DNA from 2 places in the Paenibacillus sp. FSL K6-2524 genome. Region 2 is predicted to be linked to the other one. Evidence: predicted binding sites of a transcription regulator. Region 2 holds the regulator's gene; the other holds the start of a gene.
What was found. Region 2 encodes CtsR, which represses protease genes until heat stress. Its sites were predicted from a motif close to ATGGTCAATAAAGGTCAAACA; they were not measured.
Positions count from the first base shown of each region.

Region 1: a site for CtsR is predicted at 13,032-13,052, ahead of clpP (ATP-dependent Clp endopeptidase proteolytic subunit ClpP). Genes of this name have one in related genera too.

Region 1 is NZ_JBBOSP010000001.1:254,058-270,328, reverse strand. It holds gene NST85_RS01235 (ParA family protein) at 1-54, opposite strand, end outside; RNA gene ssrA (transfer-messenger RNA) at 441-805, opposite strand; gene smpB (SsrA-binding protein SmpB) at 951-1,433, opposite strand; gene rnr (ribonuclease R) at 1,632-4,460, opposite strand; gene secG (preprotein translocase subunit SecG) at 4,689-4,922, opposite strand; gene eno (phosphopyruvate hydratase) at 5,178-6,467, opposite strand; gene gpmI (2,3-bisphosphoglycerate-independent phosphoglycerate mutase) at 6,544-8,091, opposite strand; gene tpiA (triose-phosphate isomerase) at 8,093-8,845, opposite strand; gene NST85_RS01195 (phosphoglycerate kinase) at 8,880-10,061, opposite strand; gene gap (type I glyceraldehyde-3-phosphate dehydrogenase) at 10,255-11,265, opposite strand; gene NST85_RS01185 (sugar-binding transcriptional regulator) at 11,362-12,426, opposite strand; tRNA gene NST85_RS01180 (tRNA-Arg) at 12,911-12,985, shown strand; gene clpP (ATP-dependent Clp endopeptidase proteolytic subunit ClpP) at 13,212-13,811, shown strand; gene ade (adenine deaminase) at 13,983-15,779, shown strand; gene NST85_RS01165 (carbohydrate ABC transporter permease) at 15,890-16,271, opposite strand, start outside.
Region 2 is NZ_JBBOSP010000001.1:5,485,876-5,502,146, reverse strand. It holds rRNA gene NST85_RS25735 (23S ribosomal RNA) at 1-2,855, shown strand, start outside; rRNA gene rrf (5S ribosomal RNA) at 3,021-3,137, shown strand; tRNA gene NST85_RS25725 (tRNA-Pro) at 3,239-3,315, shown strand; gene NST85_RS25720 (CtsR family transcriptional regulator) at 3,601-4,059, shown strand; gene NST85_RS25715 (UvrB/UvrC motif-containing protein) at 4,090-4,614, shown strand; gene NST85_RS25710 (protein arginine kinase) at 4,627-5,703, shown strand; gene clpC (ATP-dependent protease ATP-binding subunit ClpC) at 5,761-8,205, shown strand; gene radA (DNA repair protein RadA) at 8,426-9,793, shown strand; gene disA (DNA integrity scanning diadenylate cyclase DisA) at 9,807-10,883, shown strand; gene pssA (CDP-diacylglycerol--serine O-phosphatidyltransferase) at 10,940-11,668, shown strand; gene NST85_RS25685 (DUF1573 domain-containing protein) at 12,211-12,606, opposite strand; gene NST85_RS25680 (PIN/TRAM domain-containing protein) at 12,815-13,903, shown strand; gene ispD (2-C-methyl-D-erythritol 4-phosphate cytidylyltransferase) at 14,000-14,707, shown strand; gene ispF (2-C-methyl-D-erythritol 2,4-cyclodiphosphate synthase) at 14,704-15,192, shown strand; gene gltX (glutamate--tRNA ligase) at 15,224-16,271, shown strand, end outside.

The DNA of each region.
Region 1 (16,271 bases), 5.2 Mb from region 2:
TGTTGTTTTTGCAACGCCGCCTTTATAATTCCCAAAAAATATTTTTTTAGACAAAGTAACTCCCCCTTGAGATTAGACGAAAAATATGTACTATGTATATATTCTACAGTAGTGCTATAAAACCTCTATTAGTTATATACATTTAACTCTAGACTCTCTGTCTACAGCTTAAATAAAAATAAATAAAGGCTCCTATTCCAATTGATCGTGATAAAGACTGGGCGAAAGTATATGAAGGTTCACATCATAATACTACAGCTATTAAAAAGAATGGCACAATTCTCGGGGTCAAGAATGCTTCACAATTAACTTCTTCTCATCTGTAGACATTATGTCTACAATATATACTAAATACAGAGCCTCAATTATATAATGTCTACATTTGGTCTACAATTTTGTCTTTAAAAATGACAAAAACCCGCTCAAAGAGCGGGTTTTCAGGATGGAGGCGAGGGGAGTCGAACCCCTGTCCGAAGGCAACGCCACAAAGGTGTCTACGGGTGTAGTCACGGTTTTGATGTCACCCGAGTATCGCCCCGTAACCGGCTATACGTTGGGTCAGCCTGATTATCTTCTTCAGCTCACCGCAGGCGGAGATGAGACAGCGTATTCCACTATATGTTAGCCCCTATCCTAGTCACATGGACGATGCTAGGTAGAAGCACGCCAACAGTTTCTTAGGCTGCTAAAGCGTAGTTTGTTTGTTGTTTGCCATTTAATAGGCTTTAGCGTTGATAAAGTGGACGCGTCCCCACTACCCGCTACCCCTGCTCGAACTACCCCCGTCGAATCCATAAACGCCCCCTAAATAAAAAGGGTGTAGGATTAGTCGGATCATCAAGCAAGATGATCTGTTTCTTACATGAATTAGTATACCACATTTTCAAACCTTAATGCTTGTAGACTTACTGGAAAATGAGGCAATCTAAGCTGTTCAGCTCAGTTTCAACCTATCGAGCCACTTTTTGCTTCTCACGCAACACACGTTGAATATCGCGCTGAGCATCCCGTTTAGCAGCAGTTTCACGCTTATCGTACTGTTTCTTCCCTTTACCAAGACCTAATAATAGCTTGGCATAACCATTACGGATATAAATCTTAAGCGGTACGATGGAATATCCTTCTTGCTTGGACAAACCAAGCAACTTGTGGATCTGTGCCTTGTGCATTAGCAGTTTACGCGTACGAGTTGGATCACTCGGATTACTCCGGTTACCCTGCTCGAACGGACTGATGTGCATATTATGGATGTGGATCTCACCATTCCGTATAGTCGCAAAAGCATCACCAATATTAGCTCTCGCGTTACGGATCGATTTGATCTCCGTACCTGTCAGCACCATGCCTGCTTCAAAGGTGTCTTCGATAAAGTAGTCATGGGAAGCTTTCTTGTTCTGTGCCAATACCTTATTACCATCATTCTTCTTCGCCATGTTCATCCTCCTCGTAAACGATCCTTCACCGAGCGTTACGCTCCAGCATATCAGAGACTTATTGTACCAAACTTAGTCATGCAAAATCAAGGAATACGCGCACTGATTACGATTCCTGGGACCGGCCATCCAAAGACGAGAGGTTGTGTGATGAGAAGAACTCAATCACACAACCTCTCCCGATGGTCCTACTTATCTTTAGGCTTTATCCTTAGGTACGAACACGGATGGCTCGTTGCCACCGCCACCTTTACCCTTACCACCCTTGCGCTTCTTGCGCACTGGTGGTGTTTCACCCCCGACGGGGCTACCGCCACCGCCGATAAAGATCCCGCTCGGCGACGTCTTCTTCTTGCGCCGATTCTCACCACTGCCACCCGGAGGGGTGTTACCGTTTCTGCTAAGTGATGCCGGTCCTGGGGCGTAACCGCCCTTGCCCGAACCAAAACCAAAGCTCACCGCTGGCGCCGCAGACTCTGTCGCTCTACCTTTGCCGGCCCCGCTCCGCTTGCCGCGCTTACCGCCGCCAGTTGGCGCTCCGCTCTTAACATCTACTCCGCCTTCAGCTACCGCTCCTACTATACCATCAGGTCTGCCAGCCCGTGCTTTACCTGGCTTACCGCTTTTGCCATCAGGTCCAGCCTTGCTGAATTTGCCGCCTTTTCCATCCGTCATTGCCTTATCGAACTTCTTCCCTTTGCTCTTACTGCTAATGCCAGGTTTGCCCCCTCGGTCAGCTTTGCCATATTTACCGGCCTTGCCACCCTTGGCTTCTGACTTGCCATCTCTGGCACCGCCTTTTCCAGACTTCCCACCACCAGGACGCCCGCTAGCAAAACCACCACGTACGTTGCCACCGCCATGTGGTCCGTCCTCACGACGACGCGGCTTCATATCGAGCATTTCGAAATCAATCGTATGATCATCCATATTTACACGAGCGACACGTATCTTCACTTCATCGCCGATCCGATAAATCTTCGAAGTACGCTCGCCTACGAGCGCCATATGTTGTTCATGGAAATGGTAATAATCATCGGTCATGGCACTAAGACGAATCAAACCTTCGACCGTATTATCCAGCTCAATGAACATACCAAAGCTCGTTACACTGCTGATTATGCCGGTAAATTCCTCGCCGACCTTATCCAGCATGAACTCCGCCTTCTTAAGCTGCTCGGTATCGCGCTCTGCTTCCACGGCAACCCGCTCCCGCTCAGAAGATTGTTTCGCAATATCTCCCATACGACTAGCTAGATATTCCTGCCGTTTCTGACTTAGCACACCTTTGTTCTCAATTACCTCACGAATCACACGGTGGATAATCAGATCTGGATATCGACGAATAGGGGATGTGAAGTGAGTATAGAACTCCGCTGCAAGACCAAAATGTCCCGTGCTCTCCGCATCATATTTCGCCTGTTTCATCGAACGTAACATCATAGTGCTAATAACCGTTTGTTCCTTCGTACCTTGGATATCCTCCAATAACTTCTGAAGTGCGCGTGGGTGTACCTTGTCGCCTTTTCCGCCTTTTACCTTATGTCCAAAATTAGCTGCGAATGCCATAAAGTTCATCAGCTTCTCTTGATCTGGGTCCTCGTGAATCCGGTATATGAAAGGCACTTTAAGCCAGTGGAAATGCTCTGCTACGGTTTCGTTGGCTGCTAACATAAATTCTTCAATGATCTGCTCCGCTATCGACCGTTCACGTTTCACGATATCTATCGCTTTACCATTCTCGTCCACGATCACCTTCGATTCCTCGAAATCAAAATCGACAGCTCCGCGGCGCATCCGGTTCCCGCGTAGTCTCAATGCCAGCTCCTTCATCTCTTTGAACATATCAACTAGATCGCCATATCGTTCAGTAACCTCGGGATCCTCATCTTGCACAATTTTGCGGACATTAGTATACGTCATCCGTTCCTTTGTCCGAATCACACTCGAAAAGATATCATGATTCACGATCTTCATATCTTCGTCGAATTCCATCTCACAAGACAACGTGAAACGATTGACCTGCGGATTCAAAGAACATATTCCGTTAGACAATCTATGCGGAAGCATCGGTATAACGCGATCCACTAAATAAACACTACAACCACGGTTGTAAGCCTCTTGATCTAACTCCGACTTCTCCCGAACATAATAACCAACGTCAGCGATATGAACACCCAGAATGGTATTCCCATTCGGTAATTTCTCAATATGGACCGCATCATCTAGATCCTTCGCATCTTCACCATCGATAGTCACAATGACCTTATCACGAAGATCACGCCGTCCCGACTCGACAATCTCTGCCTCTTCAATCACATCAGGTGCAGCAAGCGCCTCTTCCATTACCTCTTCCGGAAAAGCTTCCGGCAACTGATGCTTACGAATAATAGATAGAATATCAACACCTGGGTCATCCTTATGACCTAGGATCTCAATAACTTCACCTTGAGCCGCAGCACGGCCTTCAGGATACTGTACAATGCGTACAACGACTTTATCACCGGTCACAGCACCTAGAAAAGCCTCCTTCGGAATAAGAATATCCCGATTGATTCGCTTATCATCTGGCACAACAAAACCAAACGATTCTTGATTCTGAAACACACCCACAATCTGAGTCACTGCCCGATTAACAATTCGAACAACTTCACCTTCGAGCTTACCGCCTCCGGCACTCTTCGAACTAACGCGGACTAATACCGTATCCCCATTCATAGCACTCTTCAAGTCGTTCGCATGCACATAAACATCAGGATGCTCTTTATCCTCGGGAATTAGAAATGCAAACCCCTTAGCATGTACTTGCAAGCGCCCACGTACCAGGTCCATTCGCTCAGGCACTCCATAGCGCTCCGTTCTCGTCAGAATAATCTGACCTTCCTGCTCCAAACGTGTAAGTAACTTAAGAAATTCCTTAAATTCCACAGCATCAGAAATTTGAAAATGTTGTTCTAGCTCTTGATACGTCATTGGTTTATAAGCGGTCTCCCGCATAAAGGACAATAGTTCGGTTTCCTTAATCATGATCTCACCTCTGCCGACTTGTTCCCAAGCCAGTATATATTTTTTCAATTAAATAATTTCCACGAATAACCTTCCCATATACCACTAGTATACACGAAATTCACTAAGTACATCCGTTTCAGACAAAATGACGTCGCCTTATCAGCGCCCATTTTTCTTATTACCCACAAAAAACTAAAACAAAAAAGCCCCCGTTCCTTAAAGGAAACGAGAGCTTTACTTATTAGCCTACTTCAATACGACCGCAACAACGATCGACAAAATAAAGAATCCCGACGCAAGACCAACTGTTACTCGTTCCAAAACGAGTTCCATGCCGCGAGCTTTTGATTTACCGAAAAGATGTTCCGCCCCTCCGGAGATGGCACCGGAAAGACCCGCGCTCTTCCCTTTCTGCAGTAGAACAACCGCAATTAGACCGATAGAGAAAATAATGAGCAACACTTTCAAAAAGATATCCATTCAATCCACCTCCTAAGACGGAACTTACTCAATCTATTGATTACACAAACAATGATTAAACTATTCAAAAACAGCACTATTATTGTACCATGCCTACCAAGGAATAACAACATGCTTCCTATAATTTGAAGGATATTTCGCGTAATTACCTCTTCTTTATCGTCACCAAAAATCCATTTTCACCCAAAAAAACGTCATATGTATAAGAAAAAACCCGGTCACCTAAGCGACCGGGTTCTGATTAAACCGTTCTAATTAAGAACGTTTCAAGTTGTAGAAAGATTTCAAGCCGTTGTATTGAGCAAGTTCTCCCAATTGGTCTTCGATGCGAAGCAATTGGTTGTATTTAGCAACACGGTCTGTACGGGAAGGAGCACCCGTTTTGATTTGACCAGCGTTAGTCGCAACTGCAATGTCAGCGATAGTGCTATCTTCGGATTCACCTGAACGGTGAGAGATAACTGCTGTGTAACCAGCGCGTTTAGCCATTTCGATAGCATCGAAAGTTTCAGTCAATGTACCAATTTGGTTAACCTTAACCAAGATGGAGTTACCGATACCTTTTTCGATACCTGTTGCAAGACGCTCAGTGTTTGTAACGAACAAGTCGTCACCAACCAATTGGACTTTGTCGCCCAATTTTTCAGTAAGCAATTTCCAACCATCCCAGTCGTCTTCGGACATACCGTCTTCGATTGTAATGATTGGGTATTTTTCAACCCATGAAGCAAGAAGGTCAACATACTCAGCGGAAGTGTAAGATTTACCTTCGCCAGCAAGTGTGTATTTACCGTCTTTGTAGAACTCAGTGGAAGCAACGTCCATACCCAAGAATACGTCAACACCTGGTTTGTAACCAGCTTTTTCGATAGCCTCGATGATTGTAGTGATTGCTTCTTCATTCGAACCAAGGTTCGGCGCGAAACCACCTTCGTCACCTACAGCTGTGTTCAAACCTTTAGAACTGAGTACGGATTTCAAGTTGTGGAAGATTTCTGCTCCAATACGAAGAGCTTCTTTGAAGCTTGGAGCTCCTACAGGAAGAACCATGAACTCTTGAACGTCGATATTGTTGTCAGCATGCTCACCACCGTTGATGATGTTCATCATTGGTACTGGAAGAACTTTAGCGTTGAATCCGCCAAGGTATACATACAACGGAAGATCCAAAGCGTCTGCAGCTGCGCGAGCTACTGCCATGGACACAGCAAGGATTGCGTTCGCACCCAATTTACCTTTGTTATGTGTACCGTCCAAAGCGATCATCAATTTATCGATGCCCACTTGGTCAAGTGCGTCCATACCAATAACTTCAGGAGCGATTAGCTCATTTACGTTCTCAACAGCTTTAAGTACGCCTTTTCCAAGGTAACGGGCTTTATCGCCATCACGAAGTTCAACCGCTTCATGGGCACCGGTAGATGCACCGGAAGGAACGATTGCGCGTCCGATTGCGCCGGACTCCAGATATACTTCAACTTCTACAGTTGGGTTACCGCGAGAGTCAAGGACTTCGCGAGCATATACGTCAGAAATAATTGTCATTTGTATAGTCTCCTTTTATGGTCATTATTTTGTGAGTTAACTTAGCTAAGTTTGTTTGAGTGAAAAGTGTTAAATATTACGCTTTACGGCTGGCAATCATAGATACACCAGTCATTTCAGCGGGTTTTGGTAATCCCATCAAATCAAGAAGTGTTGGAGCCACGTCGGCAAGAATTCCGCTTTCGCGAAGCACAACGTTCTCGTCCGTCAAGATAAATGGAACTGGGTTAGTCGTATGTGCAGTAAATGGACGGCCATTCTCATCGAATACCATGTCAGCATTACCGTGATCAGCGATAATGATAACAACTCCGCCCTTAGCAGTTACAGCGTCTACAACCATACCAACACATTCATCGGTTACTTCAACTGCTTTCATTGTTGGCTCAAGCATACCGGAATGACCTACCATGTCCGGGTTCGCAAAGTTAAGAATGATAGCATCATGGTTATCTGCTTCAATCTCCTTCACGCAAGCTGCAGCCACTTCATAAGCACTCATCTCAGGTTGCAGGTCATACGTAGCAACCTTTGGTGAATTAATCAATATCCGCGTCTCACCCGGAAGCTCGACATCACGTCCACCACTGAAGAAGAAGGTAACGTGTGGATATTTCTCGGTCTCTGCAATCCGAAGCTGCTTTTTGCCATTTTGTACAAGGACTTCACCAAATGTGTTATCCAGGTTCTTAGGCTCGTAAGCTACATAACCATCAACTGTCTCTGCGAATAGAGTCAAGCAGACGAAATGTAAGTTTTGTGGGAATTTAGGTCCACGATCAAAGCCATGGAAGTCTTTATTAGTGAACACGTTCGACAATTGAATAGCACGGTCAGGACGGAAGTTAAGGAATACTACCGAATCACCAGACTCAACTAATGCAATCGGTTGGTCGTGTCCATCAACGATAACAGTTGGCATTACGAATTCGTCAAATATCGATTTCTCGTACGATTCTGTAACAGCCACAATTGGATCAGTATATCTAGGGCCTTCGCCGTATACCATCGCGCGGTACGATTTCTCGACGCGCTCCCAACGTTTGTCACGGTCCATAGCATAGTAACGACCTTGTACCGTGGCAATTTGGCCTACGCCTACTTCTTCAATCTTGGCAATAAGTCGTTCGATGAATCCCTTTGCACTATCTGGAGCCACGTCGCGGCCATCCAGGAAGGCATGGATATATACATCGTTCAATCCTTCCTTCTTCGCCAGATCAAGCATTGCGAACAAGTGCTCAATATGACTGTGAACGCCGCCATCAGACAGCAATCCATACAAATGAAGCTTCTTGCCGCGGTTCTTCGCACTACGAACGGCTTCAACGAGAGTTTTGTTCTCGTAGAACTCCCCATCGCGAATCGATTTGGAGATCCGAGTGAGATCCTGATATACGATCCGGCCAGCGCCAATGTTCAAGTGCCCAACTTCGGAGTTACCCATTTGACCTTCTGGAAGACCTACTGCTTCGCCGCAAGCGGTCAAAGTAGTGTTCGGATACTGCTTCAAGTAACGGTCATAGTTCGGCTTGTTGGCCTGTGCTACTGCATTACCTTCCACTGTATTCCGAAGTCCAAATCCGTCCATAATGATCAATGCTACAGGTTTCGGAGTTGCCATCTTACTTTGCCCCCTCAACCAACTGCGTATAGGAAACAGGTTGTAGACTAGCTCCACCAACAAGCGCACCGTCGATGTCGCTTTGTCCCATATACTCTTTCACATTCTCAGGTTTAACACTACCGCCGTATTGAATGCGAACTTTCTCAGCCACATCATTGCCATACAAATCTTTAACGAGACTACGGATATAAGCAATAACTTCATTCGCATCTTGCGAAGTAGAAGATTTACCTGTACCAATTGCCCAGATAGGTTCGTAAGCAATAACTACTTGAGCTGCTTGTTCAGCTGACAAACCTTGAAGAGCCGCTTCTGTTTGTACTTTCACGACATCCTTCGTTTGACCTGCTTCACGTTCTTCGAGCTTCTCACCCACGCATGGGATCGGAGTCAAACCGTGTTTGAATGCAGCATGAACTTTTTTGTTTACAATCTCATCCGTTTCGCCAAAGTAAGCACGACGCTCGGAATGACCAATGATAACATAGTCCACGCCTAGTTCTTTCAGCATCCCCCCGCTAATTTCTCCGGTGAATGCACCTTCATCTTCGAAGTGCAGGTTTTGAGCGCCAATTTTGATCGACGTTCCTTTTGCTGCTTCAACCAAAGCTGGAAGGTTAGTGAATGGTGCGCAAATGACTGCCTCAACGCCGTCAACTTCCGCAGCTCCCTTCACTGCTTCGAAGAAAGCTTTAGCTTCGGAAACGGTTTTGAACATCTTCCAGTTTCCTGCAATAATAGGTGTTCTCATGCGGTACACTCCTTCTAGGTTCACAATAATATTCTTACTTGTCGTTCAAAGCCTCTACGCCTGGAAGTGCCTTACCTTCCATGAATTCCAGAGAAGCTCCTCCGCCTGTGGAAATGTGATCCATTTGATCAGCCAAGTTGAATTTCTCTGCTGCTGCTGCTGAATCGCCGCCGCCGATAATCGTATAACCTTCTGTTGTAGCACAAGCTTTAGCTACTTCAAGAGTACCATTTGCGAAAATATCAATTTCGAATACGCCCATTGGTCCATTCCAAACAACCAATTTCGAATTCTTAATAATTTCTGCATACATAGCACGAGTTTTAGGTCCGATGTCTACGCCTTCCCAATCTGCAGGAATGCTATCTACATCAACTTCTCTGTGATTAGCTTGCGCGCTGAAATCATCGGCAATAACAACGTCAACAGGAAGAACAAAGTTCTTACCCAATTTTTTTGCCTTTTCGATGAATCCAAGAGCTGCATCAAGCTTGGTATCATCAAGCAATGATTGACCGATTTCAAGTCCTTGAGCTTTGTAGAACGTGTAAGCAAGACCTCCACCAATCAACACATTGTCAGCAATGTTAAGCAAGTTGTCGATAACATCGATCTTGTCCTTAACCTTTGAACCACCAATGATAGCAGTGAAAGGACGTTCAGGGGTAGACAAAGCTTTGCCAAGAACAGACAATTCTTTCTCCATAAGGAGACCGGATACTGCTGGCAAGTGATGAGCAATACCTTCAGTCGAAGCATGCGCACGGTGAGCGGCGCCAAAGGCATCGTTCACGAACAAGTCAGCTAGTTCTGCGAATTGTTTAGCTAGTTCTGGATCATTTTTCTCTTCACCAGGATAGAAACGTACGTTTTCAAGCACGAGCACATCGCCGTTGTTCAAAGCTGCTACTTTCGCTTTTGCTTCTTCGCCGATTGCTTCGTCAGCTTTAGCTACAGGTTTACCGAGCAATTCGGATAAACGTTCTGCTGCTGGTGTCAAACGCATTGATTCAACAACTGCGCCTTTTGGACGTCCCATGTGGCTCGCTAGAATAACCTTTGCGCCATTTTCGATCAAATACTTGATCGTTGGAAGTGTTTCGCGAATACGGGTATCATCCGTGATTGCTCCATCTTGCATCGGTACATTGAAATCAACGCGGACAAATACGCGTTTTCCGGTTACTTCTACATCACGTACACTTTTCTTGTTCATCCCCACGTTCCTCCTAAAGTGCTATTTATGTTCTCCTAAGCGAAACTTTATCTCTATATATTGAATATTTGTGTGTGTGAATGTCGATTTAAAGCTATTAGAAGCTATTTGTACATCGTTTCAATCATGAACCAAAGAGGAGTCCTTTGGGAAGGTCGCTCCTCTTTGATGATCATGTTTGGTTTGAGAAATATTACTTAGCGATTTTTGCAAACAATTCCAAAGTACGAATCAATTGAGCTGTGTAGGACATTTCATTGTCATACCAAGCAACTGTTTTAACCAATTGTTTGTCGCCAACAGTCAATACTTTAGTTTGAGTTGCATCAAACAGGGAACCAAAAGTGATTCCTTTAATGTCTGAAGATACGATTTCATCTTCAGTGTATCCAAATGTTTCGGAATCAGAAGCGGCTTTCATAGCTGCATTGATTTCATCAACAGTTACATTCTTCTCAAGAACAGTAACCAACTCAGTCAAAGAACCTGTAGCTACAGGAACACGTTGAGCTGCACCGTCAAGTTTGCCTTTCAACTCAGGGATAACAAGACCGATTGCTTTTGCAGCACCAGTAGTGTTAGGAATGATGTTCTCAGCTGCTGCACGAGCACGTCTGAAGTCACCTTTAGCGTGTGGAGCATCCAATGTATTTTGGTCGCCAGTGTAAGCGTGAATTGTTGTCATCAAACCTTCAACGATTCCGAATTGATCTTGAAGAACTTTTGCCATTGGAGCTAGGCAGTTAGTTGTGCAAGAAGCACCGGAGATAACTGTTTCAGTACCATCAAGGATGTCATGGTTGACGTTGTAAACAACAGTCTTCATGTCGCCTGTAGCTGGTGCGGAGATAACAACTTTTTTAGCGCCTGCTTTGATGTGTTTCTCAGCAGCTTCTTTAGTTGTGAAGAAACCTGTGCACTCAAGAACGATATCTACACCAAGCTCGCCCCATGGCAATTCTTCAGGATTGCGGTTAGCTAGAACTTTTACATCCTTACCGTTTACTTTGAAGAAGCCGTCATGAACTTCAACATCGCCTTGGAATGTGCCTTGAGTTGTATCATATTTCAACAAATGAGCCAACATTTTAGCGTCTGTCAGGTCATTAATAGCTACTACTTCAATACCTTCCACGTTTTGAATACGACGGAAAGCTAGTCGACCAATACGTCCGAAACCGTTAATACCAACTTTAATACTCATTGAATAGTTCCTCCCAATGTTCGTTTTTTTTATTATTCAAGACAGACCGAATAGGCCGCCGTGAGTAAACGGTAGTTATCAAACTCATTACATTATTTAAATGATTCTGTGCTCTTGCTGTCTGTCTTTCTTCTCCAGTTCACATACGATTTCCAACGCCGCCGCCTCATCCGTAACAAGAATACTCTCATTCCCGAACTTCAGCACCGCATGTATGGCTTTCGCTTTACTCTTGCCACCTGCGATTCCAATGACGATGTCAGTCTTCATGATGTCTTCCAAGCGAAGTCCCAAAGTCAGCATTTTGTGAACAACGACGCCTTCTTCGTTAAAATAATAACCGAATGATTCCGCCAAAGCGCCTTCCTTCTGCAACTCTGTGACCATCGGAGGTTCCATCTTACGGCGTCGCGCCATTTCCATAGCGTCTCCCACGCCATGTACCACAATCCGTGCTTTACGAATCATAGCCACAATATCGTGGATATTGGGGTCGTGTACCAGCGACTGATAAGCTTCTTTACCTAATAAATCAGGTACATGCAACAGACTATAACCTGCGCCAAGTCTCTTAGCCATTCCAGAAGCAATCGTGTTGGCCTGAATCTCTAGACTTTCGCCGAGTCCGCCTCTTGCTGGCACGAACCAGCTTTGCTTCAGCACTACATTAGCGGGTGGGGTTAGTTGCTCTGCGACTTCTGCCATTGTAGATCCACCAGTGACCGCAACCACGTCACCATCTTGCATCACACGCAAAAGTGCTTTAGCACCAGCACGTCCAAGCTCCCGTTTCGTGAGCGGAGAAGTCTCACAGTCACCGGGAATAACCACTACTTTCCTCAGTCCATAGACCTTACGGATCTTCTCTTCCAAATTGGCCAGACCAAAGATGTCCTTCACTACTGGCTCCAGATTCTCCAGCAGTATCCTGCCCGAATCGCTGATTCTCATGCCTATATTCTCAATTTCAATCAGGCCCTGAGCCTTCAGGAGATCCGTTTCAGCACGCAACACACGTTCCGTCATGTTCAGTGAGGTTGCCAAGGTTCTACGGCCAATTACGTCGGATAACATGATCTGGTGAAGTATGGTGTACCTTTTCTTGAGAATTTCCATGAGATCAGGAAGAAGCTGCTGTTGCATTTCCAAAATGTTACGCATGCCTTCAACTCCTGCAAGCTTCGTCTTCTCTCGTTTCTCCTTGGTCTCAAAACGTCCCGGGTTAACTTTTTAAGTCCCACTAACATTCTAACCAATTTTTCTCTCTCTTGCAAGTCTGACGTCCGTATAATCTCCAAACTTCTTTCCTCTTATACGCGTGAATAAAGCCGGCACCATAAAAGCGTGAAATTCAGCCCTCTGCGAAGGCCTCTTCTCGCGCTGAACTTTTCCCATAACACATCACTTTTTCTATTTTATTACTATAATTAAGGCACTTCTTGCCTCTATTCGTCACAAAATTAAAGGTTAAAAATTTTCACGTCTTGCTGGTTTAATTCTACACTTTCTTGCGTCCCCCATCATATAAACATAAATTCAACAAATGAACCATCACTCTGCTCCTAGTCTACTCTGGCAGTTTTGATAGATCTTGCTTGCAATTTTCAATTCAATATCATATAATCATTTTTGCTACTCTAAATGTGCGCCCGTGGTCCAATGGATATGACGCAGGCCTCCGAAGCCTGAGATCGAGGTCCGATTCCTCGCGGGCGCGCCATTATATTTAATAAAACAACCCCGCTGAGGGGATTTTTTTTACAAGTAGTTTGACTATCTTTGACTTTCTGTTTTAATTTGTTTATTATGAGGATAATATCAATCGATTCCGTCTAATATGAGATTGATGTGACTAATTCAATACTTGATGGAGAGTGCTACAGGAGATATTCCGTATTGTAACCGGGCCTGCGATGCTTCATCCAAATTTAAGGAGGTTTTAATCGGTGAGTTATATTCCAATGGTCGTCGAACAAAGTAATCGCGGGGAGCGCGCCTACGACATTTATTCTAGACTGCTTAAAGACCGAATCATATTCCTCGGCTCCCAGGTCAATGACGTCGTCGCTAACTCCATTATCGCTCAGATGTTATTTCTGGATGCAGAAGATCCGGGCAAAGATATTAGTCTCTACATCAACAGTCCAGGTGGATCTATCACATCCGGGATGGCTATCTTTGATACGATGCAGTTCATTAAGTCCGATGTATCCACGATCTGCGTGGGACTCGCCGCTTCCATGGGAGCTTTCTTATTGAATGCAGGGGCACCAGGTAAACGTTATGCGCTACCAAATAGTGAAATTATGATTCACCAGCCACTAGGTGGAGCCGAAGGTCAAGCGTCGGATATCGAAATTCGTGCACGTCGCATCCTCAAGATGCGCGACAAGTTGAATCATATCTTAGCTGAGCGTACAGGACAGCCGTTGGAACGTATCGAGAAGGATACAGATCGCGACTACTTCATGAGTGCTGCTGAAGCGACGGAATACGGACTCGTAGACAAAGTTATCGAGAAGATCACTCCGCCACAAGGCGCATAAGAAACATAATCTAAGGCTGTCTCCCAAACAGGGTCATTACTCTGTTTGAGAGACAGCCTTTTGTTGAATCATAGGGTTTTTAGCGTTATATTATAATATTAAAATACATTTCTACATAAGATGGACTAAACAAAATATCAGTTCAGCTTATCCATAAGGAGCCCTCATACTATGAATGGAAAGAAAAGAAAACCATTATATGACGTCAGCCGAACATTATCTGATGTAGCTACAGGGAAAAGCAAAGCTGATCTCGTTATCAAGAACGGAACGTTAGTCAATGTTTATACAGGTGAGCTACTGAGCCAAATGGACGTAGCGATAGCACAAGGAAGAATTGCTTATGTCGGAGATGCTTCTCACACTATAGGTGATAACACTACCGTCATTGACGCTTCTGGACGCTTCATTAGCCCAGGTCTATTAGACGGACATATGCATGTTGAGAGTACGATGCTAACCGTGACCGAATTCGCCAAAGCAGCGTTAGCCAAAGGTACAACGGGGATATTCATGGACCCCCATGAAATCGCTAACGTATTCGGAACAGAGGGTGTCAAATGGATGCACGAAGAAGGACAGGGTCTGCCACTTAAGGTATACACAACATTCCCTTCCTGTGTTCCCGCAACGGACGACTTGGAAGATGCAGGCGCCACGCTAGAAGTATCCGATATCGCCGAAGGAATGACATGGGATGGCGTTGAAGGTCTTGGCGAAGTGATGAACTTCCCCGGGGTAGTCTTTGGTGATCCCAAGATGGCTGGAGAAATCGAAGCTACCCTGCGTGCAGGCAAAACCGTAACCGGACACTTCCCAGCTGAAGATGAGCCCATGCTACAAGCTTATATCGCCTCTGGTGCAAGTTCTTGCCACGAAACAGTAACCAAAGAACAAGGCCTACTCAAACTCCGCTTAGGAATGCACCTCATGGTACGCGAGGGATCAGCTTGGAGGGACGTCAAAGAGGTAATTAAAGTCGTGACCGAGGATCATGTACGCACTGATAATATCCTGCTTGTTACAGATGATACCTACCCTCAAACGCTGGTAGAGAAAGGTCATCTCAATCATGTTGTGCGCCGAACAATCGAGGAAGGCGTTGACCCTGTAACTGCTATTCAAATGGGAAGTATCAATACCGCGCGTTATTTCAAGTTAGACGGCGATATTGGCGGCATAGCCCCTGGTAAATGCGCTGATATCTTGTTGATCGACGATCTTCACCGTATGGAGCCATCAACCGTCATCGCAGATGGTACTGTTGTATATGATAGCGGAGAACTCAAAGTCGAATTTCCAGTCTATGACTACCCCGCTAAAGCAAAAAGTTCTGTCCATTTGGCACGGCCGTTAGAATCGCAAGACTTTCTGCTCACAAGCGTTAGTAGCCTTGACGAGACTACTGTCCAAGTTATTGATGTTATCGAGAACAGTGCTCGCACAGCCAAAACAACCGCTAAGTTACAAGTGTCCAATGGAATCATTCAACCCGACCTTGAGGGTGATGTGATTCAACTAGCCTGCATCGAACGCCATCAAGGAACAGGAGACATCTCGCTAGCTTTCGTTAGAGGCTTCAAGCTTAAGCGGGGAGCCGTTGCCTCCACCGTAGCCCACGATAGTCACAACTTGCTCGTGATGGGTACAAATCCTGATGATATGGCCGTTGCAGCCAATGAATTGGCGAAGCAAGGTGGCGGTATGATCGTCGTCCTTGATGGCGAAGTTCTAGCAGCGGTACCTATGGCTATCGCAGGTCTCATGTCTGATCAACCGCTAGAAACCGTCGTTCAGCAGGTTAGTGAACTCGAAGCGGCTTGGAAAACACTTGGTTGTCCTTTGAATGCACCGTTTATGACCTTCTCGCTGGTTGCTCTTCCGGTCATTCCAGAGATTCGTATATCCAATCGCGGACTCGTTGATGTAACACAGTTCAAACTGATTCCTGTCGAAATTACGGAATAGCGGAATCAAGACAAGAAATTGCCCCATCCATAACAACAAGCCCGGGTTGGTTACCCCGGGCTTGTTTATTTCTATATGATAGTCTGGTGTTGTTCAAGATTCAAACATTGTTACCCCTTTAGTCCTGTAGTAGAAATACCCTCAACGAAGTACTTCTGTGCAAAGAAGAACAACAATATGCAAGGTAGTACGCTGACTACAGACATCGCAAGCACCTGGTTCCATGATACTGCTGACGATGCATCAAGCGATAGCCGCAGCCCCAGTGATACGGTAAACTTCTTAACGCTACTGATGTAAATAATAGAGTTAAAAAAGTCGTTCCAGGTCCACATGAACTGAAATATTCCCACGGAGAAGAGGGCTGGTTTACACAAGGGGAGCAACACCCGAGTCAACACTGAAAATGAATTACAGCCATCGATGGTTGCAGCTTCATCCAAGTCTACAGGCAGTCCCCGAATAAACTGAATCATCATATAAACGAAGAAG
Region 2 (16,271 bases):
TCGGGGAGCTGTAAGCAAGCTTTGATCCGGGGGTGTCCGAATGGGGAAACCCAGCTACTGTAATAGGTAGTTACTCGCACCTGAATACATAGGGTGTGTAGAGGCAGACCAGGGGAACTGAAACATCTAAGTACCCTGAGGAAGAGAAAACAATAGTGATTCCGTCAGTAGCGGCGAGCGAACGCGGATTAGCCCAAACCAAGGAGCTTGCTCTTTGGGGTTGTGGGACGTCTCACATGGAGTTACAAAGGATTAGAGTAGGCGAAGAGGTCTGGAAAGGCCCGCTAGAAGAGGTAAAAGCCCTGTAGCCAAAATTTTAATCCCTCCGAGACGGATCCCGAGTAGTGCGGGGCACGTGAAACCCCGTATGAATCCGGCAGGACCATCTGCCAAGGCTAAATACTCCCTAGTGACCGATAGTGAAGCAGTACCGTGAGGGAAAGGTGAAAAGCACCCCGGAAGGGGAGTGAAATAGATCCTGAAACCGTGTGCTTACAAAAAGTCAGAGCCCTCTATATGGGTGATGGCGTGCCTTTTGTAGAATGAACCGGCGAGTTACGTTCCCGTGCAAGGTTAAGGTGAGAAGCCGGAGCCGCAGCGAAAGCGAGTCTGAATAGGGCGAATTATAGTACGTGGACGTAGACCCGAAACTGAGTGATCTACCCCTGTCCAGGGTGAAGGTGCGGTAACACGCACTGGAGGCCCGAACCCACGCATGTTGAAAAATGCGGGGATGAGGTGGGGGTAGCGGAGAAATTCCAATCGAACTCAGAGATAGCTGGTTCTCCCCGAAATAGCTTTAGGGCTAGCCTCGGAGTAGAGAGTCGTGGAGGTAGAGCACTGATTGGGTGCGGGGCCCGCCAAGGGTTACCAAGCTCAGTCAAACTCCGAATGCCATAGACTCATATCCGGGAGTCAGACAGTGAGTGCTAAGATCCATTGTCAAAAGGGAAACAGCCCAGACCATCAGCTAAGGTCCCCAAGTGTGTGTTAAGTGGGAAAGGATGTGGAGTTGCACAGACAACCAGGATGTTGGCTTAGAAGCAGCCACCATTTAAAGAGTGCGTAATAGCTCACTGGTCGAGTGACTCTGCGCCGAAAATGTAACGGGGCTAAACACACCACCGAAGCTATGGCTTGATACATTAGTATCAGGGGTAGGGGAGCGTTGTATATACGTTGAAGGTATACCGTAAGGAGTGCTGGAGAGTATACAAGTGAGAATGCCGGTATAAGTAACGAAAAGATCAGTGAGAATCTGATCCGCCGAAAGCCTAAGGGTTCCTGAGGAAGGCTCGTCCACTCAGGGTAAGTCGGGACCTAAGGCGAGGCCGAAAGGCGTAGTCGAAGGACAACAGGTAGAAATTCCTGTACCACCGTAATCCGTTATGAGTAATGGGGTGACGCAGTAGGGTAGTGACGCGGACTGATGGATGTGTCCGTCTAAGCAGTGAGGCTTGTGTGTAGGCAAATCCGCACACTATAAGGCTGGGCTGTGATGGGGAGCGAAAATTTATAGTAGCGAAGGTCATGATCTCAGACTGCCAAGAAAAGCCTCTAACCAGGAGAAGGTGCCCGTACCGCAAACCGACACAGGTAGGCGAGAAGAGAATTCTAAGGCGCGCGGAAGAACTCTCGTTAAGGAACTCGGCAAAATGACCCCGTAACTTCGGGAGAAGGGGTGCCCCGGTAGTGTGAATAGCACGAGGGGGCCGCAGTGAAAAGGCCCAAGCGACTGTTTAGCAAAAACACAGGTCTGTGCGAAGCCGTAAGGCGAAGTATACGGGCTGACGCCTGCCCGGTGCTGGAAGGTTAAGGGGAGTGGTTAGCAGCAATGCGAAGCTATGAACCGAAGCCCCAGTAAACGGCGGCCGTAACTATAACGGTCCTAAGGTAGCGAAATTCCTTGTCAGGTAAATTCTGACCCGCACGAATGGCGTAACGACTTGGGCGCTGTCTCAACGAGAGATCCGGTGAAATTTTAATACCTGTGAAGATGCAGGTTACCCGCGACAAGACGGAAAGACCCCATGGAGCTTTACTGCAGCTTGATATTGGACTTTGATACGATTTGTACAGGATAGGTGGGAGCCTAAGAAGTAGGAGCGCCAGCTTCTATGGAGGCAATGTTGGGATACCACCCTGATCGTATCGGAGTTCTAACCTAGGACCGTGACCCGGTTCGGGGACAGTGTCAGGTGGGCAGTTTGACTGGGGCGGTCGCCTCCTAAAGTGTAACGGAGGCGCCCAAAGGTTCCCTCAGAATGGTTGGAAATCATTCGAAGAGTGCAAAGGCAAAAGGGAGCTTGACTGCGAGACTGACAAGTCGAGCAGGGACGAAAGTCGGGCTTAGTGATCCGGTGGTACCGCATGGAAGGGCCATCGCTCAACGGATAAAAGCTACCCTGGGGATAACAGGCTTATCTCCCCCAAGAGTCCACATCGACGGGGAGGTTTGGCACCTCGATGTCGGCTCATCGCATCCTGGGGCTGAAGTAGGTCCCAAGGGTTGGGCTGTTCGCCCATTAAAGCGGTACGCGAGCTGGGTTCAGAACGTCGTGAGACAGTTCGGTCCCTATCTGTCGTGGGCGTAGGAAATTTGAGAGGAGCTGTCCTTAGTACGAGAGGACCGGGATGGACGCACCGCTGGTGTACCAGTTGTTCCGCCAGGAGCATAGCTGGGTAGCTACGTGCGGAAGGGATAAGCGCTGAAAGCATCTAAGCGTGAAGCCCCCCTCAAGATGAGATTTCCCAATTAGTAAGACCCCTTGAAGACGACGAGGTTGATAGGCTTGAGGTGGAAGTACAGTAATGTATGGAGCTGACAAGTACTAATCGGTCGAGGGCTTATCCTACATGTTACGAAGATTTATCTTCGCACACATACGGGTGTACACACACTTACACACAATTTCGTTTCGTATCCGGTTTTCAAGGATTAAACCTTGAGCGAGCATGTCTTTCTGATGATTGATATTTTCTCGCAGCGATTTCGAGAAGCGAAGCTTCAAAAAATCACGTTTGGTGGCGATGGCGGAGGGGTTCCACACGTACCCATCCCGAACACGACCGTTAAGCCCTCCAGCGCCGATGGTACTTGGACCGCAGGGTCCTGGGAGAGTAGGACGCCGCCAAGCGAAATACCACTTGATGTGGTATTTTTTTTGCCTCACATCTAGATCATTTAAAGCTCTTTGAAGGTCTAGTAAGGCGTAAGATGCATCATCTTAGCAGTTGTCGGGACGTAGCTCAGCTTGGTAGAGCACCTGGTTTGGGACCAGGGGGTCGCATGTTCAAATCGTGTCGTCCCGACCATTATATTAAAGTGTTGAGTCCATCCTTAGGATGGGCTTTTTCTGTTATATGTGCGTGTTTAACCAGAAGAATATTTTCAACCTAACAGGTTCACACTGAATGTAGAAAGACGCCCTCTTGGCAAACCAATAAATTATGTTATAATGAAAACAAGGTCAAAGAAAGTCAAAGTCAACAGTCGCTATTTCACAACATGCTATACAGTTTATAAGTAAGTGTTTTATAAGGTTCGAAGTGGGTTATTTTAAAATATTGGCTTGATGTTTGAGCAATGGAGGATGAGTGATGCGTAATATCTCCGATATTATAGAAAAATATCTCAAGGGTATTCTGCATGAAAGTCCTGAGGGAGCCATAGAAATTCAGCGTAACGATCTGGCCGACCAATTCTCCTGTGTACCATCCCAAATCAATTACGTCATTAGTACACGTTTTACGCTGGAAAAGGGCTACCTTGTGGAGAGTAAAAGGGGTGGTGGCGGTTATGTTCGTATTAGGCGGATTGAATTTCCTGGACCAACCACCTTGCATACACACTTACATCATACAATTGGTGACGAAATGGGTCAGACAGCTGCAGAGGGACTGATCTATCAGCTTGTGGAGGCGAGGTTCCTTAGTAGTCGAGAGGCTGCTCTTATGCGTGCTGCCATATCTAGGGAAGTGCTGATGGTACAACTTCCTTACCGGGACCAGATCCGGGCACGAATCATGAAAGCTATGCTCATCTCTTTGTTAGGCTGAGGAGTCCATCTAATGGAGGAGGGATACTCGATGCAATGTCAAGAATGCGGTAAACGTCCCGCGACACTGCACTTTACCAAAATTGTGAACGGGGAAAAGACAGAATTTCGTATCTGTGAGTCCTGTGCCAGAGAAAAGGGAGAGATTATCCCAGGAACAACAGGGGGATTCTCCATTCATAACTTATTGTCTGGTTTTCTGGATTTCAACCCTGGAAGTCACAGTCAGAATCCAACGATTAAAGCCCCGGAGAATCTACGTTGCGAAGAATGTGGAATAACTTACTCGCAATTTAGCAAAATAGGACGTTTTGGTTGCAGTTCTTGTTATAAATACTTCAACGATCGATTGGACCCTCTGTTTAAGCGAGTTCATGGAAATACAGTTCACGTAGGAAAAGTACCCAAACGCGCAGGAAGTCACATCCAAGTGAAGCGTAAGCTCGATGAGCTTCGGCAGCAACTGCAGGAACGTATTCTTCAGGAAGAGTTCGAAGAAGCTGCTGGGTTACGAGATGAGATTCGCGAGCTTGAGAAGAATATTTCTGCAGAGTAGGAGGAATGTGCTATGCCAAATCTCCGGTTTACAGAACAACCACTGAGCGAATGGATGAGCAGTGGAGGCAAGGATTCTGATATCGTCATTAGCAGCCGGGTTCGGATTGCACGTAATCTGCTACATGCTCCATTTCCGATGCTGGCCACCAGTGAGCAATCCGAGGATGTTCTAAGAAAGCTGCAGGATGTGCTTGATGATGAACGAATAGAGGATTTTGGTAAAATATATCCTATCCTTCTTGACGATTTGGAGGATCTGGATAAAAAAGTGCTGGTTGAGAAGCATTTGATCAGTCCGAGCTTGGCCAATGAGTCCAAAAGTGGAGCTGTTTTCATTAGCGAAAACGAAAGTTTAAGCATAATGGTGAACGAGGAAGACCATTTACGAATTCAATGTCTATATCCCGGCTTTCAGGTACAGGAAGCATGGGAGCGAGCAACCTCGGTGGACGACATTTTTGAAGATCATGTAGATTATGCATTTGACGATAACCGGGGATTTCTAACCAGTTGTCCAACAAATGTAGGTACTGGACTAAGAGCATCCGTGATGATGCATTTACCTGCACTTGTGTTGACGGGTCAAATTAATCGAATTCTTTCTGCAGTTTCCCAAGTAGGACTTACAGTTCGGGGGATCTATGGCGAAGGAAGCGAAGCAATGGGGAACTTGTTTCAAATCTCAAATCAGATTACACTGGGACAAAGCGAAGATGAAATTATTGAGAATTTATACAGCGTTGTTCTACAGATCATTGACCATGAGAAGACGGCAAGGGAAACATTGCTAACCGAATCACACCTACGTATGGTTGACCGAGTGATGCGTTCGTACGGGATTTTATCTCATGCGGCCATTATGGAGTCAAAAGAAGCCGCGCAGCGCTTATCTGATGTTCGGTTAGGGGTGGATTTGGGACTAATTGATACGTTGTCGCCTCAAGTGCTAAATGAACTGAATGTGATGACACAGCCCGGTTTTTTGCAGAAAATATTTAGCGAGAATATGTCACCAGGAGAGCGGGATATGTACCGCGCTAAGCTAATCCGTGACAAAGTAAATGTAAATAACGGTAAAGAAAACTAGCTTCAGCTAGGGTTCCTTACCGCAAGCAATAGAACAATCATGGAGGTGTAGGAGAAGATGATGTTTGGAAGATTTACAGAACGTGCCCAGAAGGTGTTGGCATTAGCCCAGGAAGAAGCCGTAAGGTTAGGACATAATAATATTGGTACAGAACATATTTTACTCGGATTGATTCGTGAAGGGGAAGGTATTGCAGCTAAGGCATTGATCGGTCTTGGACTGGGTCTTGAGAAAATACAGGATGAAGTCGAAACCTTAATTGGACGCGGTCAAGAGCAACCTACCAATATCGCTTATACACCACGTGCCAAAAAAGTTATTGAACTTTCAATGGATGAAGCGCGGAAACTCGGTCATACCTATGTCGGTACAGAGCATATCCTGCTTGGATTGATCCGTGAAGGAGAAGGCGTAGCTGCACGTGTACTGAACAATTTGGGGATTAGCCTAAATAAGGCACGCCAACAAGTGTTGCAGTTGCTCGGTAGCAGTGAAGCCGTATCAAGCCATCATGGAGCGCCAGCTAATATAAATACACCTACACTTGACAGTTTGGCCCGTGATTTGACGGTAACTGCCAAAGAAGGAAACTTAGATCCTGTTATCGGAAGAAGCAAAGAAATTGAACGTGTTATCCAGGTTCTTAGCCGCCGGACGAAGAATAATCCAGTCCTAATTGGTGAACCAGGCGTCGGTAAAACGGCGATTGCTGAAGGCTTAGCTCAGATGATCATTAATAATGAAATCCCTGAGACACTTCGTGACAAAAGAGTAATGACACTCGATATGGGATCTGTTGTCGCGGGTACGAAATACCGCGGTGAGTTTGAAGATAGATTAAAGAAAATAATGGATGAAATCCGCCAAGCGGGGAACATCATATTGTTTATCGATGAATTACACACCTTAATTGGAGCAGGTGGAGCTGAAGGCGCCATTGACGCATCTAACATCTTGAAGCCAGCGCTTGCTCGTGGGGAGCTTCAGTGCATTGGGGCAACGACACTAGATGAATACCGCAAATATATTGAGAAGGATGCAGCCTTAGAACGCCGCTTCCAACCGATTACTGTAGATCAGCCATCAGTTGAAGAAGCGATTCAAATTCTGCATGGTCTTCGTGACCGATATGAAGCCCATCACCGCGTTAAGATCACGGATGAAGCGATTGAACAGGCAGTTAAGTTGTCCGACCGTTACATTCCAGACCGTTTCTTACCGGATAAAGCAATTGATTTGATTGATGAGGCTGGTTCCAAAGTAAGACTAAACTCTTATACTGTACCGCCTAACTTGAAGCAATTAGAAAGCCGTCTTGATGATATCCGCAAGGAAAAAGATTCCGCAGTGCAAAGCCAAGAGTTTGAGAAGGCGGCAGCATTACGCGATACGGAACAGAAAATTCGTGAAGAGCTTGATGTTACGAAGAATCAATGGAAAGAGAAACAAGGACGTACAGATTCTGAAGTGACGCCTGATGATATCGCACAAATTGTGGCGAGTTGGACTGGGATCCCAGTTAGGAAACTGAAGGCAGAAGAAACGGATCGTTTGCTTAACATGGAACAAATTCTCCATGAGCGCGTTATTGGTCAAGAGGAAGCTGTTAAAGCAGTTAGCCGAGCGATTCGCCGGGCACGTGCAGGACTTAAAGATCCGAAGCGTCCAATTGGCTCCTTCATTTTCCTGGGACCAACAGGGGTGGGTAAGACTGAACTTGCACGGGCGTTGGCTGAGGCTATGTTTGGTGACGAGAATGCAGTCATTCGTATCGATATGTCGGAGTATATGGAGAAACATTCTACATCTCGTCTTGTGGGTGCCCCTCCAGGATATGTTGGTTATGAAGAAGGCGGACAATTAACCGAGAAAGTACGCCGCAAACCGTATTCTGTTGTACTGCTTGATGAGATTGAGAAGGCTCATCCAGAAGTATTTAACATCTTGTTGCAGGTACTAGAAGACGGTCGCTTAACGGACTCCAAAGGCCGTGTAGTCGATTTCCGTAATACGTTGATCGTCCTGACATCTAACGTAGGAGCTGAAGCAATCAAGCGCAATACAAGATTGGGATTCACTGCGGTGGTTGATGCCAAGGGTGATTACGATAGCATGAAGGGTAAAGTGATGGAAGAGCTTAAGAAGAGCTTCCGTCCGGAATTCCTCAACCGGCTTGATGAAACGATCGTCTTCCATTCACTCGGTGAGGATCATATCAGCCAGATCGTTAATCTGATGTCTGAAGAGCTTCGCAAACGTCTGCAGGAGCATGAAGTTGATTTTGTCTTAACGGACAAAGCCAAAGCATTTTTGGCCAAGGAAGGTTTCGATCCTGCATATGGTGCGCGTCCACTACGTCGTGCGATTCAGAAGCATATTGAAGACCGTTTGTCTGAAGAATTGCTGACGGGTAATGTGAAAAAAGGTGAGTTGTTAACGATCGACGAGGAGAATGGCGGATTGACCGTTGAGAAAACAGGAACATTTTCCAAAAACGCTTAAAAAATTGAGCTATAAAGCCGATTAAAATAAGGATGGCTTCCCTAAGGTAATGCCTCGGGGATGCTATCCTTTTGTATTACATAATGCTCTGTTTTTAAGTTAATATAGGGTTGGAAAAAACTTTACGATAAATCTGAAACAATGGTAAACTTTAAATGTCACCTTTTGTGGTTGTACCTGCAAAGTTTGACAAATTTTGCAGAGTGATAAGGAGAGCAAAATGGTTAAAGTAAAGACAAAGTTTCTTTGTACCGATTGTGGCTATGAATCACCGAAGTGGTACGGGAAGTGCCCAGGTTGTAGCGCATGGAATTCCATGGTTGAAGAAACAGAAAAAGTAGTAAAGACACAAGGAGTCTCCACAGGCATATTTCACACGAAAGAAAAACCCCTTTCGATCATAAATATAGAGAGCGACAAAGAACCACGAATCAAAACTGGTATTGAAGAACTCAATCGTGTATTAGGTGGAGGAGTCGTTCCCGGATCCTTAGTATTGGTGGGGGGAGATCCCGGCATTGGGAAATCTACACTCTTACTGCAGACTTCGCACGAAATGGCCCATATTGGACTTAAAGTACTCTATATATCTGGAGAAGAGTCCATGCGACAAACTAAACTACGTGCGGAGAGATTAGGGGCCCTTTCTCCAGAACTTTATGTGCTTTGTGAGAGTAGTATGGATGGAATTGAAGAGGCCATCGAGAGTGTAAAGCCAGACTTCTTAGTTATTGATTCCATTCAGACGGTGTATTTGCCAGAAGTAACGAGTGCACCCGGAAGTGTATCCCAGATTCGCGAATGTACGGCCCGGTTTATGCGAATTGCTAAGGGGCAAGGGATTGCTACGGTACTGGTTGGACACGTTACTAAAGAGGGAGCTATTGCTGGTCCTCGATTGTTGGAGCATATGGTCGATTGTGTCCTTTATTTTGAAGGAGAACGACATCATTCATATCGATTGCTGAGGGCTGTAAAGAATCGATTTGGCTCAACCAATGAGATCGGCATATTTGAAATGAATGAGTCTGGGCTGGTTGAAGTGTCTAATCCATCCGAATTGTTCTTGTCTGAGCGACCGCTTGGTGTAGCAGGTTCCACCGTAGTGGCTAGTATGGAGGGAACGCGCCCGATTTTAGTGGAGCTGCAGGCTTTAATTGCTTCAACAAACTTTCCTTCCCCGCGTAGGATGGCAACGGGTGTTGATAACAATAGACTGAATTTGATCATAGCTGTTTTAGAGAAGCGGATGGGGATGTATTTACAGAACCAAGATGCCTATGTGAATTTAGCTGGTGGGGTGAAGTTGGATGAACCGGCTGTTGATTTGGCCATTGCGGTAAGTATTGCATCAAGCTTTCGGGATATACCAACCAAGCCATATGATGTTATTTTCGGAGAAGTGGGATTAACCGGTGAGGTCAGGGCGGTCTCCCGGGCTGAGCAGCGGGTGAAAGAAGCCGCTAAACTAGGATTCAAAAGAGTAATTCTACCGGAGAAAAGCCTGAAAGGGTGGAAGGGACCGGAGGGAATTCAATTAGTAGGTATAAATTCAGTTGCAGAGGCGCTAGCGGTTGCGTTAGATTAGGGGGCAATAATTAATGAAAGAAACAATTCAGTTAGAGAAGATGAATGATCTGTTAAGACTCGTTGCGCCAGGCACCGCCTTTCGCGACGGATTGGAGAATGTGCTTCGGGCCAAAACCGGAGGATTAATTGTAGTGGGCTATAGTCCTGAAGTGATGGAAGTAGTTGAAGGTGGCTTCTCCATTAACTGTGACTTCACACCCAATTATCTGTATGAGTTGGCCAAAATGGATGGGGGCATCATAATAAGCGAGGATTTGAAACGTATTCTCTACGCGAATACTCAGCTTATTCCCGATTCCTCAATTTCATCCTCAGAGACCGGGATTCGTCATCGTACAGCAGAACGGGTTGCTAAGCAAACCGGTAAGCTCGTCGTTTCCATCTCTCAGCGCCGTAACATTATTACTTTGTATCAGGGAGGGCTAAGGTACGCACTGAAGGAGATTGGTGTGATCCTAACGAAAGCCAATCAAGCGATTCAAACGCTTGAGAAGTATCGCTCTGTGCTCAACCAAGCCTTAACTAATTTGGCAGCTTCGGAATTTGAGGAACTAGTCACCATACCTGAAGTAGTAAATGTTATTCAGCGGGTTGAAATGGTAATTCGTATCAAAATGGAGATCAAACGGTTTATCAATGAATTGGGCACAGAAGGACGCCTGATCAGCATGCAGATGGAGGAACTTGTTAGCAATATGGAGGAAGAGGCGTGGTTGCTATATAAAGACTATGCCAAAGAGGAAAGTGATGAAGCGATCCGTGAAATCATTCATAACCTCAAACGTTCCAGTGATGATGAGCTACTCGATATGAATCATATCGTACGTCTGCTTGGATACCCTGCGTCGATGGCCACATCGGAAGATTTAATCTCGCCTCGTGGGTACCGTGTACTGAACAAAATTCCGCGGTTGCCCAATGTCATTATTCATAATTTGGTTGAGCGTTTTCAACAGTTACCTGGCGTACTTAGGGCTACAATCGAACAATTGGATGAAGTTGATGGTATTGGAGAGGTACGGGCACGGGTAATTAAAGATGGATTAAACCGCTTACAAGAACAGGTGTTCATTGACAGGCAAATTTAAATCTCCTACAATCAAGTGATAGTTATATTCTTGAAATACGCACTCGAGGTGAAGAGATGATTACAAAATCAATTCCGAACTTGTTTACTTTAGGTAACCTGTTTCTCGGAATGTTAGCCATTATGTTGGCGTTCGATGGTAGGTTTAGCCTAGCCGCCATCATGGTAATTGTCGCAATGCTGCTGGACGGCCTAGACGGGCGCGTTGCACGAGCGTTAAATTGTCAAAGTGAATTTGGTAAAGAACTCGATTCATTATCGGATATTATATCATTCGGTATTGCACCAGCCCTTCTTATGTATACTATTTCTTTCCACAGCATTCCGCTTGGATTAGCTTGGACAGTTACAGCTGTATTTCCGATGTGCGGAGCATTACGATTGGCACGGTTCAATGTGCAAAAAGGAATTCCTGGTTACTTTATCGGCTTACCTATTCCTGCTGCTGGTGGTGTTTTAGCAACACTTTCATTATTTCATAAAGATATTACAGCGCCTTACTTTATCATTGCGATGTTGCTATTATCCTATCTCATGGTTAGCTCCGTGAAGTATCCTAATTTCAAGAAAGTCGGTCTGCCGAAAAAAGCAGTTGCCGTTGCACCATTTGTCGTTGTCTTAGCAGTTGTTCTTGCCGTACTCTTTCCTGAGCAACTTTCTAAAATGATCTTTATTCCGCTTGTTATTTACGCGTTATATGGATTGAAACAAAACGTCGACAAACTACTCCGTCGGAAAAAGCGTCATGAGGACGACTCCGAAGAAGTTTACCGCCCTAAACGTTAATATCACTCAACGTACAAAAAGGCATTGATCACCGCGAAGCGGAATGATCAATGCCTTTTTTAGGTTTATTCTTTAATGGTTTTCAATCTTTATTATTTTTCAATGTTTAATGTTATTAATTATTTCAACCGCGTATCCCGTAGGGACAGCATTGCCCATAGCGGATCCCCAAAGGGGACAGCGATTCCACGCACATAGTAGTGCACATCACTCTCAGGCTGGGCGTAAGCTCTAAAAGTAAAGCGTGCCCGTTAGGGCGACAAGCGACTCATTTCACCCAAGTCACTCGTGTGCTTCTAAAGTAGTAGTGTCTGCAGCATGTTTACCCTGGTAATACGGGTGTGCCCAAAGTGAGACGAACCCGAAGGGGGAAAAGCGTGCCACGTACCACCCCGAGCGTATCCCCAACGGGGACAGCGATGCAGGAGCGCCTCTAACACTCCCACGTTCCTTAAGCGGGAGTCCAGAGGGCGGGCAGCCCTTGGGGCCCTCCCTTACGATAAGGGAGGGTTTGGGTGGGATGGGATACCGGATCCCCACAACTATGACAAATTAAACAATCCCAACGTTGAGCACTTCTTGAACTCCCGTTCAACGACTTCATTCATATTAATTTCTAACAAATTGCAAAGTGCTGACATATAAAAAAGGTTTCGTCCCAGTTCATTGGTAATAGCATCACGGCAGTTCTCACACAGTTCGCCTTGAACATGCTTACGAATCGTATCTTTGGCTTGTTGTAGATCTATACCAGGCTCAAAGTCTTGTTTCGTAGCATGTAGTTCAATACAGCCGCATTCAGTAACTGCTTTGGTGACTGAACGGACGACAGAAGCATTCGTCTGCCCTGATTTAGATAACACATCCAACAAACTACGGTGACGGAGCAACAGTTCAGAGACTTGTTCTTGGAAAGATTGAAGACTTGGTGTGTTCATTTTTCCATCCACCTCGATAATTAAGAATTGAATACATTATATGCCACAGTTTCCCCTCTTATCAACAGGAAATCCCACGTAGTGGGGGACTACTCATTCCTACGTCCATTATTTTACCTAGAAAAAAGTTACAATTCGACCGATTACGTTTCCAAAAATTGGACCATACTTATTAAAGAACATACTTTATCAGGAGGTGAAGAGAGACATGATCAAAAAAGGTTTTTTTAGCGTGGTCGGTTTATGTGGAGCTTGGTTTGGATATACGGTAGGCGGGATGATAGGATTCTTTCCACAATTCCTCCAAACTTGGTTTGACGGAATGAACCCCATATCGAGTCACTTCATATTGGCGGTAACCGGAGCTTTTCTGTTCTTATTCTTGTTCTCAATAGGTGCGGGGGTCTTTTCCGCCCGGATAAGACGGTGGATTGAGGCATTGACCGTAATTCCAATGAGCGAAATGGCAGCCGGATCAGCTGGACTGACTGCGGGACTACTTCTTTCTTTAATGACTTACCCTATTTTGTCCTTGCTTGGATCTTTAGAGAGCTTTGCGCAGTTTGCTGTTTCGGCGCTGCTCGGCTACATAGGACTAACGGTTGCATTGGGGAAGAAAGAAGAACTGTCCTCATTCTGGAAATCAGGAAAATGGGGAAGTGGAACAGAGGGAAAAGAGCGGAAACTTGAGGAACATAAAATTTTGGATACAAGCGTAATTATTGATGGGCGGATAGCGGATATTTGCAAAACTGGCTTTATCGAAGGTACCATCGTTATCCCTGAATTCGTTCTGGAAGAACTGCAGCATATCGCGGATTCATCGGATCTGCTCAAGCGAAATAGGGGGCGCCGGGGCTTGGATATTTTGAATAAAATCCAGAAAGAGCTCGACGTTCAAGTTATGATCTATGAGGGAGATTTTGAGGATATATCTGAAGTGGATAGCAAACTCGTAAAACTTGCTAAAGTATTGCAGGGTAAAGTTGTTACTAATGACTTTAATCTCAATAAAGTGTGTGAGTTACAGGGGGTTTCGGTGCTCAATATTAACGATCTAGCTAATGCCGTTAAACCGGTCGTACTACCAGGTGAAGAGATCATGGTGCAGGTGATCAAGGACGGTAAGGAACATGGGCAAGGCGTTGCGTATTTGGATGATGGTACTATGATCGTGGTTGAAGGCGGTCGAGACTTTATTGGCAGCGTTACAGAAGTGTTAGTAACCAGTGTATTACAGACATCAGCGGGTCGTATGATATTTGCCAAACCAAAACTGTTGGAAAAAGCCCAGTAAATTCGGTATGATGGGTACAAATGCATGGCATCTTGGAGGGGAATCCAAAACCACGCATAATTCAGGCAGTGTAAGGCAGGGATCATGGTGACAGAAGTGAACACGGGAACAGGAGTTATTGTGGTGGCGGCAGGTCGGGGAACCCGCATGGGTAGTAAAGAGTCCAAACAGTATCTTATGCTGCAGGACAAGCCGATCGTCATCCATACGCTGGAGGTGTTCGACCGCCATCCGTTGATTACTGAGATTATATTAGTAACGGGTGCGCAGGATGTGGAACGCTGCTTATCATGGATTCATGAGTTCGGTATGACTAAAAAGATAAAAGTTATTGCGGGCGGCGCTGAGCGTCAGCATTCAGTTTACCAAGGGTTGCTTCATATGAATTCACCCTGGGTACTGGTGCATGACGGCGTTCGCCCTTTTGTCACGCAGCAACAGGTAACCTCATGCTATGAGGCAGCGGTTCAACATGGTGCAGCTGTTCTGGCAGTGCCTGTTAAGGATACGGTGAAACAAGTTGACGGCCAAGGATGGGTCACGGCTACACCTGACCGTCGCAGCTTGTGGGCGATTCAAACCCCGCAGGCTTTTCGACGTTCCGAATTAATACAAGCACATGAGGTTGCTGAGGCAGAGGGCTTTATAGGGACGGATGATTCCATGTTAATTGAGCGTTTGGGTGTTCAAGTGATGGTAGTGGAAGGTGGATATGCTAACATCAAGATTACAACACCGGAAGATTTGGATTACGCGGAATTTATCCGTATGAAAAAAGAATTAAAGGGAGAGGGCATAAAATGATTACTGTAGGACAAGGCTTTGATGTACATGAACTGGTTGAGGGAAGACCTTGTATTATTGGGGGGGTTACGATTCCTTTCGAGAAGGGACTAATGGGACATTCCGACGCTGACGTACTGCTGCATGCGGTGACCGATGCAATATTGGGAGCGCTTGGTCTGGGAGATATCGGACGCCATTTTCCTGATACCGATCCAAACTTTAAAGATGCAGACAGTTTGAAGTTACTGCAAGAAGTATGGGGTATGGCAAAAGAACGTGGATATCGTCTCGGAAATCTAGATGCCACGATTATCGCGCAACGTCCTAAGATGGCACCTTATATCCCGCAGATGGTTGACATTATAGCTGGAGCACTAGAATCACAGCCGCAGCAAGTCAACGTCAAAGCAACAACGACTGAACAACTTGGTTTTACTGGACGCGGAGAAGGCATTGCCTCTCAGTGTATTGTCTGCCTTGTTGCAGATGTGCTATCATCGTAAGATTGAATCAAAACTTTTAGGGGGGATTGTCATGACGGAAGTTCGTGTGCGTTACGCGCCGAGTCCGACGGGACACTTACATATCGGCAACGCAAGAACAGCGCTCTTCAACTATTTATTCGCTAGACATCACGGAGGCAAATTCATTATCCGAATAGAAGATACAGATGTGAAGCGCAACGTTGAAGGTGGGGAAGAGAACCAGTTCACTTATCTCAAATGGCTTGGTATTGAATGGGATGAGAGTGTTGACGTAGGCGGGGAGTATGGCCCTTACCGTCAAACGGAGCGTTTGGACCTTTATCGTACGTACTGGCAGGATTTGCTCGACCGTGGACTAGCTTATCGTTGTTATTGTACGGAAGAAGAATTAGAGCAAGAACGCGAAGAGCAGATAGCTCGGGGCGAGATGCCGCGTTATTCTGGGAAACACCGAGATCTGACATCGGAACAATGCGCTGCGTTCGAAGCAGAAGGTAGACAAGCTAGTATCCGTTTCCGCGTGCCAGAAGGACGCACCTTCACATTTGATGATCTAGTGAAGGGACCGATCTCATTCGAGTCAGACGTCAGCGGCGACTTTGTTATCGTGAAGAAAGATGGAATTCCGACTTACAACTTTGCAGTTGCACTCGATGACCATCTGATGAAAATTACACATGTACTACGTGGTGAAGACCATGTATCCAATACACCACGTCAGTTGATGATCTACGATGCGCTTGGCTGGGAGCCACCGATTTTTGGACATATGACACTGATTGTCGGAGAAAATCATAAGAAGTTGAGCAAACGCGACGGATCAGTCATTCAATTTATTGAGCAATATGATGAATTGGGTTATTTGCCGGAAGCCATGTTTAATTTCATCGCATTACTTGGCTGGTCACCGACAGGAGAGGAAGAGTTCTTCACGAAAGAAGAGCTGATTTCAATCTTTGATGCCGGGCGTTTATCACGTAGCCCTGCTTTGTTTGATAAGCAAAAGCTGGCTCACCTGAACAATCATTACATCAAGAATGCGGATACTGCGCGGATTGCTAAATTAGCTATTCCACACTTGCAGAAAGCCTCTCTCT